Linked DNA regions of Thermosynechococcus vestitus BP-1. The protein of the gene in region 1 binds, or shares a complex with, the protein of each later gene. Links are inferred from orthologs where the notes say so. Each region holds a gene or a part of one and is shown in the gene's direction. Other genes may lie near its edges.

What was found.
Region 2: the proteins of carA (region 1) and carB are in contact, whole or in part, in a solved structure (PDB 1KEE), measured with the Escherichia coli proteins. The link is inferred for Thermosynechococcus vestitus BP-1 from one-to-one orthologs.

What each region holds. Positions count from the first base shown.
Region 1 is NC_004113.1:783,691-787,745, reverse strand. The notes cover bases 428-3,372. They hold carA (glutamine-hydrolyzing carbamoyl-phosphate synthase small subunit), read left to right. Parts: upstream 428-1,298; coding sequence 1,299-2,447; downstream 2,448-3,372. Other genes in these bases: TLL_RS03850 (IMS domain-containing protein), read right to left, coding at 3,315-3,372; TLL_RS03855 (carbohydrate ABC transporter permease), read left to right, coding at 2,444-3,322; hrcA (heat-inducible transcriptional repressor HrcA), read left to right, coding at 428-602. Outside these bases: more of hrcA, read left to right, coding at 1-427; more of TLL_RS03850, read right to left, coding at 3,373-4,055. UniProt on the Escherichia coli protein: Small subunit of the glutamine-dependent carbamoyl phosphate synthetase (CPSase).
Region 2 is NC_004113.1:2,424,786-2,429,730, reverse strand. What follows is about bases 742-4,576. They hold carB (carbamoyl-phosphate synthase large subunit), read left to right. Parts: upstream 742-1,073; coding sequence 1,074-4,376; downstream 4,377-4,576. Other genes in these bases: TLL_RS11845 (DUF370 domain-containing protein), read left to right, coding at 4,370-4,576; TLL_RS11855 (PulJ/GspJ family protein), read left to right, coding at 742-969. Outside these bases: TLL_RS11860 (GspH/FimT family pseudopilin), read left to right, coding at 1-310; more of TLL_RS11855, read left to right, coding at 322-741; more of TLL_RS11845, read left to right, coding at 4,577-4,603; ileS (isoleucine--tRNA ligase), read right to left, coding at 4,912-4,945. UniProt on the Escherichia coli protein: Large subunit of the glutamine-dependent carbamoyl phosphate synthetase (CPSase).

The sequences.
Region 1 (4,055 bases):
TCATTCTGGTTCTCGATACCTACGAAACCCAATCAGCGCTCATTCAATTGGAGCAGGGGGAAGAAGACCCTGAGCTACGGGAGCGTACCCTACAGGTACTGACCAACTTTCTCAATCATCAGTTGCAGGGGCGATCGCTGGTGGAACTCAGTGCCATTGACTGGCAAAAACTGGATTTGGAGTTTCAAACCTACAGCCAGCAGCTTCAGGCCCTACTGCGGCAGTTGAGGGATCGCTACAGCCACCAGGGCACCGCCTTTGTCATCAGTGGCCTTGCGGATCTCCTCCAGCAGCCAGAATTTTCCCAAGTGGAGCAGGTACAAATGCTGCTGCATCTTCTCGAAGACCAACAGGATCAACTAGCTCCCTTGATCACTACCGATAGCCAAGCCCCCTCCCAAGTGCAAATCCGCATTGGCAGTGAAAATACCCTAGCACCGATGCAATGCTGTACCTTGGTCTATTCCTGCTACTGCTATGGGGACTCTCCCGTAGGCAGTATTGGCATTCTAGGGCCGACGCGGATGCCCTATGCACGGATTATTCCCCTAGTGGCCACAGCGGCAGACTATTTGACAGAGCAGGTGAGTTGCCGCAGGTAACAAAACCTACGGCTGCGGTCACAATAAGCTTTTCTTTTTCAAGAAGAAAATATTTTGGCAAGTTTGATAGTATGGCAGAGCTGTCCGGGTTGTCGTACGCCATTTCCAGGTACTGACTCGCAATACTTCCCAGCCCTCGCAGCTTTCTATCCTCCTTAAGTCGCTTGGATGTAGTTGGCTTCTGTGCATGCTACCGCTGATCAATCTTTGCGGCGTAGTGGCCCATGTCGCCCCCTAGAATCGTCAATCGCTTATTGTGCCAAAAAGCAACAAAGTCCACACGATATCAGGGCAGAGGATGCCTTCAGTGAGGGCCAGTCTGCCTGAAAATACCAGTGGATGCAAGCTTGGGGTATGAGCACTGGAATTTGTGCCAACGGCATCTGATGACAAGGAGATTTTTCAGAGTTACCACTTTTTGCCGGGTCTCTCGTTGTGCGTTCATCGGCTCCTTGCTTCGGGTCCTTAGGGCCTTAGGTCCATTGCTTGTAATTTTTACTGCCCTATAGCTATCTATTGGGGAAGCTCCAAAGCTTAATCTCTAGGCACCAGAGGTCCCTACTCCCTAGAGTGAGGAGAGAGAGCATGCTACTAAAACTGTGAAGTGATTGCCACGTAACCAACGCAATCTACTTGTGGCTCTATCATACACAATAGACTAGTGGGAGTATTGCCAAAACACTTGGAGCGATTGAAATGCCGACACCCGCCTTGCTGGTTCTCGCCGATGGTTCAGTCTTTCGCGGTTTTTCCTTTGGGGCACCGGGGACAGCCATTGGGGAGGTGGTCTTTAATACCGGCATGACGGGTTATCAAGAGGTGCTTACCGACCCTAGTTATTATGGTCAAATTGTGACATTCACCTACCCTGAGTTGGGCAATACGGGAACCACCCCCGAAGACGATGAATCCGATCGCCCCCAAGTGCGCGGTGCTGTTGCTCGCAATATCTGTGATATTCCCAGTAACTGGCGATCGCAACAATCGTTACCTGATTACCTCAAAGCCCATCGAATTCCTGCGATTTATGGGATTGACACCCGCGCCCTCACCCGCAAAATTCGCACCGTCGGTGCCATGAATGGCGGCATTTCCACAGAAATCCTTGACCCCGTTGAACTGCTGCAAAAAGTCCTTGCCGCCCCCAGTATGCAGGGACAAAACCTAGCGAAAGTGGTGACCACCCGCACCCCCTATGAATGGACAGAGCCAACGCCCGCCGCCTGGGAATTTCGTCCGCAAACCGCTACCGAAGAGCCACCCTTGACGGTTGTGGCCATTGATTTTGGCGTGAAGCGCAACATTCTCCGTCGCTTGGCCAGCTATGGCTGCCGTGTGATTGTTGTGCCGGCGGATACGCCAGCGGAAACGATTCTCAGCTATGACCCCGATGGCATTTTCCTTTCCAATGGCCCGGGCGACCCGGCGGCAGTTCAGGAAGGCATTGAAACCACGCGCAAATTACTAGGGGCGCAGCGGCCCATGTTTGGCATTTGTTTAGGGCATCAGTTGTTGGGACTCTCCTTGGGAGCAGAAACCTTCAAGCTGAAGTTTGGTCACCGGGGGTTGAACCAGCCCGCTGGCCTGACACAGGAAGTGGAAATTACCAGCCAAAACCACGGCTTTGCTATCACCGCAGAATCCCTTGCCCAAACTCCCGTAGAGATTACTCACTTTAACCTCAATGACAAAACCGTTGCGGGTTTGAAGCACCAAACATTGCCAATTTTCTCGGTGCAGTACCACCCGGAGGCCAGCCCTGGCCCCCATGATGCCGATTATCTCTTTGGCGAGTTTGTAGCGCAAATGCGTGCCTATCGTCAACAACATCCCCGCCGCCAATGAAAGGGCGATCGCTCACCCCCTATCTCTTTCTTGCCCCTGCCTTGGGGTTGCTCACACTGACGGTCTTTTGGCCAGCCCTACAGGCTTTTTTCCTCAGTTTCACCCGCTATGAAACCGATCTCCTGAGCCCCCCCGTGTGGGTAGGAGGGGCCAATTTTGCGCAGTTGTGGCGCGATGGCGTCTTCTGGAAAACCTTGGGCAATACTTTTCTCTATCTAGTGGTGGTGGTGCCAATTCTGGCGATCGCTCCCCTACTGCTGGCAATTCTCGTCAATCAACCCCTGCGGGGCATCCACTGGTTTCGTGCGGCCTACTACAGCCCCGTAATTATCTCAATGGTGGTGGCGGGGATTGCCTGGCGCTGGCTCTATGCCCCCAATGGCCTCTTAAATCAACTGGTACAGGGTCTGCATCTGCGGGATACCCCCATTCCTTGGCTGACGAGTCCGCGCCTCGCTCTCTTTAGTGTCATGGCTGTTACCGTCTGGAAAGGCTTGGGCTACTACATGGTGATCTATCTAGCGGGACTTCAGGGGATTAGCGGTGAACTGTACGAAGCGGCGGCGATCGATGGCAGTGACGGCTGGCAACAGCATTGGGATATTACGCTGCCACTGATGCGCCCCTATATTCTGTTGGTGAGTATTATCTCAGCAATTTCTGCCACCAAGGTCTTTGAAGAAGTCTATGTCATGACCCAGGGGGGTCCCCTCAATAGCTCCAAAACCATTGTTTATTACATCTACGAGAATGCCTTTCAGCGCTTAGAGGTGAACTACGCCTGTACGATGGGGCTGATTTTATTCCTGTTTATCCTGTCTTTGTCCCTCTTAAATCTCAAGCTTGGTCGCCAGGTGGAAATGCCCCTTAACTAACCACCTGCATGCCTTGAATCAACCATTGATTGCCGCGACGGATAAAGGTATAAATGACCCGGTAGGGATCGCTATAGGAAATATCAGTGCGCAGGGTTCCCTGTTCATAGAAACGGGCATCCTCGTTGACTTCTGCCAACACCTCCACACGATCGCTCCTTTGGAGGCGGACTTCCTTCACTTCTAAGTTCTTTAGGGTATAAACCCAATAGCTGCCCTCGGACTTTAAGCCCTGTGCCCGCGATCGCCAGCGGCTGAGTTCTGGCTCCGCCAAAATCGTTGTTAGTTTGTCCACCTCAAATGGTCGCCCAAGGGCTTGGGCTTTAATTTGCTGCCAAGTGTGGAGGCGATCGCGCGCCATCTCTGGTGTTAAAGTGATGGCTAAGGTCGTCGGTTGTGGCGTTGGGGTCGGCGTTGCCACAGGAGTTGGTGCCGGTGTCACCGGCGGCGGGGGGGCTTCAGCGGTTTTGGCGGGCCAATAGACTTTTGCCAACGCCCCTAAACCCACAAGAACCACTCCTGCACCCATCCAAAACCAAGTCTGACGTTTTTGGGCGCAACGGTTTCGAGGGCTGCGCCGTTTGCGAGGCGATGGTTGGGGCATCGATGTCCCCGTTGCAGTTGCAGAAGGGGTAAAAGCCGATGCCGAAAGGCCCTGACCCAGCCGACTCTGATCCTGCAACGGTAACGTTTCCGCTGTGAAGGAGAGGGGAGGGGGCACGGCCACCGTTGG
Region 2 (4,945 bases), 1.6 Mb from region 1 along the record:
GACCTGCCGCGTAACCATTAACACAGGCACCAACCCCACCATCGTCGGCGATCCGCCCCAATGCCTGCCCAATGGTCCCCGCCAACTGCAACAGGTGACCCTGCGTCGCAATGCGGGAACTGCCTCAGTGCGGTTTGGCTTTCAGGGGCGCACCAGTAGTACCGGTACCATTGTGATTGCTTCCACCAATTATCCGACGCTGCAACGCTGTTTGGTGGTTTCCCTAGGACTAGGCCTCCTGCGCACGGGCAACTACCTGGAGACGGATACCACAGGCGCAACTGCCGATAACTGTCAAGCCCGCAATTAAGGAGCAGAAAGATGCAAGGTTGGCGCAGCGGCGATCGCGGCTTTACACTGACGGAGTTACTGGTGGCGGCTGCCGTTGGCGGTATTGTGGTGGCCATGAGTGGTTGGGCAATGGTGGCCATTTTGCAAAACAATCGCCGTGTTGAACAGCAGGCAATTACCCGCATGAACCTGAGCCGCGCCCTCGACTTTATCTCCGATGACATCCGCTCCGCCATTCGCATTTCAACAACCGCTCCCCCAGATTGGAAGATTCCCAGTGGTGGCTACCAGTTGGTGATGTTTGTCGAGAAACCAGCGGATAACCTCGAGGAGCAGGAAAACGGCCAGTTGGCCACGACAACCCGTGTTGCCTATTACACCCGTCCCAAAACGAGTAGTGTGGTGTGGCGAGGCCCAAGGATTCTCTATCGCCAAAAAGTAGGTGACTCTACCCCCAATGCGCTGATTGATGGCATTGCCAACAGCAGCCCCACCTGCACCAATAACTTGCCGGGTGCAATTGATAGTGGCACCGAAAAGGGTGGATTTCGCGTTTTTGTGCAGCATAACCGCAACGTGAAGCTGTGCATTGCGGCTTTGGTGGAGTCAACGGGTGTGGTTTACCAAGCGGAAACCGTTGCAGCGGTGCGATCCGGATCCGCTACCCCCATCCCCTAGGAGGAATCCTTGGGGCTTGAGGCGAGGTATAAAACAGGCGCGATCGCAAGCGGGAGTGTAGGATAGGGAAAGCGTCATTCAAAGCCGTTGGCTGCATTGTTCCTATGCCGCGTCGTACTGATATTTCGAGAATTTTGATTATCGGTTCGGGTCCCATTGTCATTGGTCAAGCCTGTGAATTTGACTATTCGGGTACCCAGGCCTGTAAGGCATTGCGCGAGGAAGGGTACGAGGTGATCCTCATTAACTCGAATCCCGCCACCATCATGACGGATCCTGAGATCGCCGATCGCACCTACATTGAGCCCCTCACTCCGGAGATGGTGGAAAAGGTCATTGCCGCCGAACGCCCCGATGCCCTACTGCCGACAATGGGCGGACAAACGGCGCTGAACTTAGCGGTCGCCCTGGCCAAATCCGGTGTCCTTGATCGCTATGGGGTGGAGTTGATTGGTGCCAAATTGCCCGCTATTGAGATGGCTGAGGATCGCAAGCTCTTTAAGGAAGCCATGCAGCGCATTGGTGTGGCGGTGTGTCCGTCGGGCTTGGCGAATACCCTGGAAGAGGCGCGGGCGATCGCCCAAGAGATTGGGGTTTATCCCCTGATTATTCGACCGGCCTTTACCCTAGGGGGCACCGGTGGCGGCATTGCCTACAACCAAGAGGAATTTGAGGCGATCGCGACTGCCGGTCTTGAGGCAAGCCCCGTCTCCCAAATTCTCATTGAGCAGTCCCTCATTGGCTGGAAAGAATACGAGCTAGAAGTCATGCGGGACATGGCCGATAACGTGGTCATTATCTGCTCCATTGAAAACATTGACCCCATGGGCATCCATACCGGTGACTCCATCACCGTTGCTCCGGCGCAAACCCTGACGGATAAAGAATACCAGCGGCTGCGGGATGCTGCCATTAAGATTATTCGTGAAATTGGCGTTGAAACCGGTGGATCAAACATCCAGTTTGCTGTGAATCCGGAAACCGGCGAAGTGATCGTCATTGAAATGAATCCCCGCGTCTCCCGGTCTTCGGCACTGGCCTCAAAGGCGACGGGCTTTCCCATTGCCAAAATCGCAGCTAAATTGGCTGTGGGCTATACGCTGCCGGAAATCCCCAATGACATTACCCAAAAAACCCCCGCCAGCTTTGAACCCACGATTGACTATGTGGTTACCAAAATTCCCCGCTTTGCCTTTGAAAAGTTTCCCGGCTCCCCGCCCGTCCTCACTACCCAAATGAAGTCTGTGGGTGAAGCCATGGCCATTGGCCGCACCTTCCAAGAGTCCCTGCAAAAAGCCCTGCGATCGCTGGAAACTGGGCGAGCCGGCTGGGGGTGCGATCGCCCCGAAAAACTCCCTAGCCTTGAGCAACTGCGGGGGAAACTGCGCACGCCAAATCCAGAGCGTATCTTTGCCATTCGCCACGCCTTCCTCTTGGGGATGACCGTTGAGGAGATCTACGAACTAACAGCCATTGATCCCTGGTTTTTGCGGCAGATGCAGGGACTCCTAGAAACAGAGAAATTTCTTAAGCGCAGCAAACTGGAACAACTCACTGCCGATGATCTCTGGCGGATCAAGCAACAGGGCTTTAGTGATGCCCAAATTGCCTACGCCACCAAAACCACCGACGATCAGGTGCGAGCCTATCGCCAATCCCTTGGTGTGGTTCCCGTCTATAAAACCGTGGATACCTGTGCTGCCGAGTTTGAGGCATATACCCCCTACTACTACTCCACCTACGAGCGACCCCTGGAGCAAATTAACCCCGATAGCGGCGATGTTGAATTGCTGCCTCCCGAATCGGAAGTGCTGCCCCCCCGCAAGCCTCGGGTGATGATTCTTGGCTCAGGGCCGAACCGCATTGGCCAAGGGATTGAATTTGATTACTGCTGCTGCCATGCTGCCTACGCGCTGCGGGCCGATGACTATGAAACCATCATGGTCAACTCCAACCCTGAAACGGTTTCTACTGACTACGACACCAGCGATCGCCTCTACTTTGAACCCCTGACCAAGGAAGATGTCCTCAACATTATTGAAGTGGAGCGCCCCGTCGGCATCATTATTCAGTTTGGTGGTCAAACCCCCCTCAAACTGGCGTTACCCTTGCAACGGTACCTTCAACAGCAGGGCGATCGCCTCGGAACCCAAATCTGGGGCACCTCACCTGACTCCATTGATATTGCTGAAGACCGCGAACGTTTCGAGAAAATTTTGCGGGAGCTCAACATCCCCCAACCCCCCAACGGCACTGCTCGCAGTTATGCTGAAGCCCTGAGCATTGCCGAGCGGATTGGCTATCCAGTGGTGGTGCGCCCCAGTTATGTGCTCGGTGGTCGGGCAATGGAAATTGTCTATTCCAATGGGGAACTGGAACGCTATATGAATGCAGCCGTGCAGGTGGAGCCAGGGCGACCCATCCTCATTGATAAGTATCTGGAAAACGCAATTGAAGTGGATGTGGATGCCATTGCTGATGCCACGGGCACCGTTGTGATTGGTGGGATCATGGAACACATCGAGCAAGCCGGGATTCACTCCGGGGATTCTGCCTGTAGCTTGCCCACCCAATCTCTGTCTCCCGCCGTTTTGCAGACCATTCGCACCTGGAGTATTGCCCTTGCTCAGGCCCTCAAAGTGGTGGGGCTGATGAACCTACAACTGGCAGTACAAGGAGATCAGGTCTATATTTTGGAGGCCAACCCGCGTGCATCCCGTACGGTGCCCTTTGTCTCGAAGGCGATCGGCATTCCCCTTGCTAAAGTTGCTGCTCGGCTGATGTCAGGGAAAACCCTCGCGGAACTCAATTTCCTCAATGAGAAGATTCCCAACCATGTCGCCGTCAAGGAAGCTGTCCTCCCCTTCGAAAAATTTGCCGGTACCGATACGGTGCTTGGGCCAGAGATGCGTTCCACAGGTGAGGCAATGGGGATTGATATGACCTTTGGGGCTGCCTATGCCAAGTCCCAACTGGCGGCCAATCAAAGGTTACCTTTGAAGGGAACCGTTTTTGTGTCGATGAGCGATCGCGACAAGGCGGCGATTGTGCCCGTGGTGCAGGAGTTGCAGTCTCTTGGCTTTCGGATGATTGCCACCGAAGGAACCCGCAATGCCTTGCTTGAGGCAGGGCTGAGCAATATAGAACTCATCCTCAAGCTCCATGAAGGGCGTCCCCATGTTCTTGATGCCATTAAAAATGGGCAAATTCACTTAATTCTGAATACACCCTCCGGTCAGGAAGCCCGTACCGATGCCCAATTGATTCGTCGCACTGCCCTTGCCTACAAAATTCCAATTGTGACAACGATCGCCGGTGCGAAGGCGACCGCTGCCGCCATTAAAACCCTGCAAACCTCCACTCTAGGGGTACGGGCACTTCAAGACTACCATCGGGTAGAATGCTAAACATTGGTTTTGGCAATTACATCTCACCGCAGCGCCTGCTGGCGATCGTGAGCCCCGACTCTGCCCCGATCAAACGCCTGATTCTTGAAGCCCGGGAGCACCATCATCTCATTGATGCCACCCACGGACGACGCACTCGTGCCGTACTGGTGTTGGATGGTGAGATAATCGTCCTTTCAGCCTTACACCCTGAAACATTAGTGGCCCGCCTCAGTCCACCCCCCTAACCGCCGTGTCAAAGAATGAAAACTCCGCCTGTTGAACAGGATAAAAGAATTGCCAATCTCAAGCTATTCCAACAACGCTAAAATGCGACTCCGACTTTCATCGAGCTGATGGTTACCCTCAGCAAGCCCATCAGCACTTCCATGGGAAAGATTCCCTCCCAAGGGTTGTTGATTCCACCATAGGGATCATTGCAAATAACTAGCAGTAATTTTAGATCAGTAGTGGCGTTGTCAATCTGCGGCAAAGGAGCGAATGGGTCAGTTCAGTAGCGATCATCAATCTCTAGGATAGTTTCCCAAGAATTGATCTAAAACTCTCCTTGCAGAGCCGCTTGACAGCGA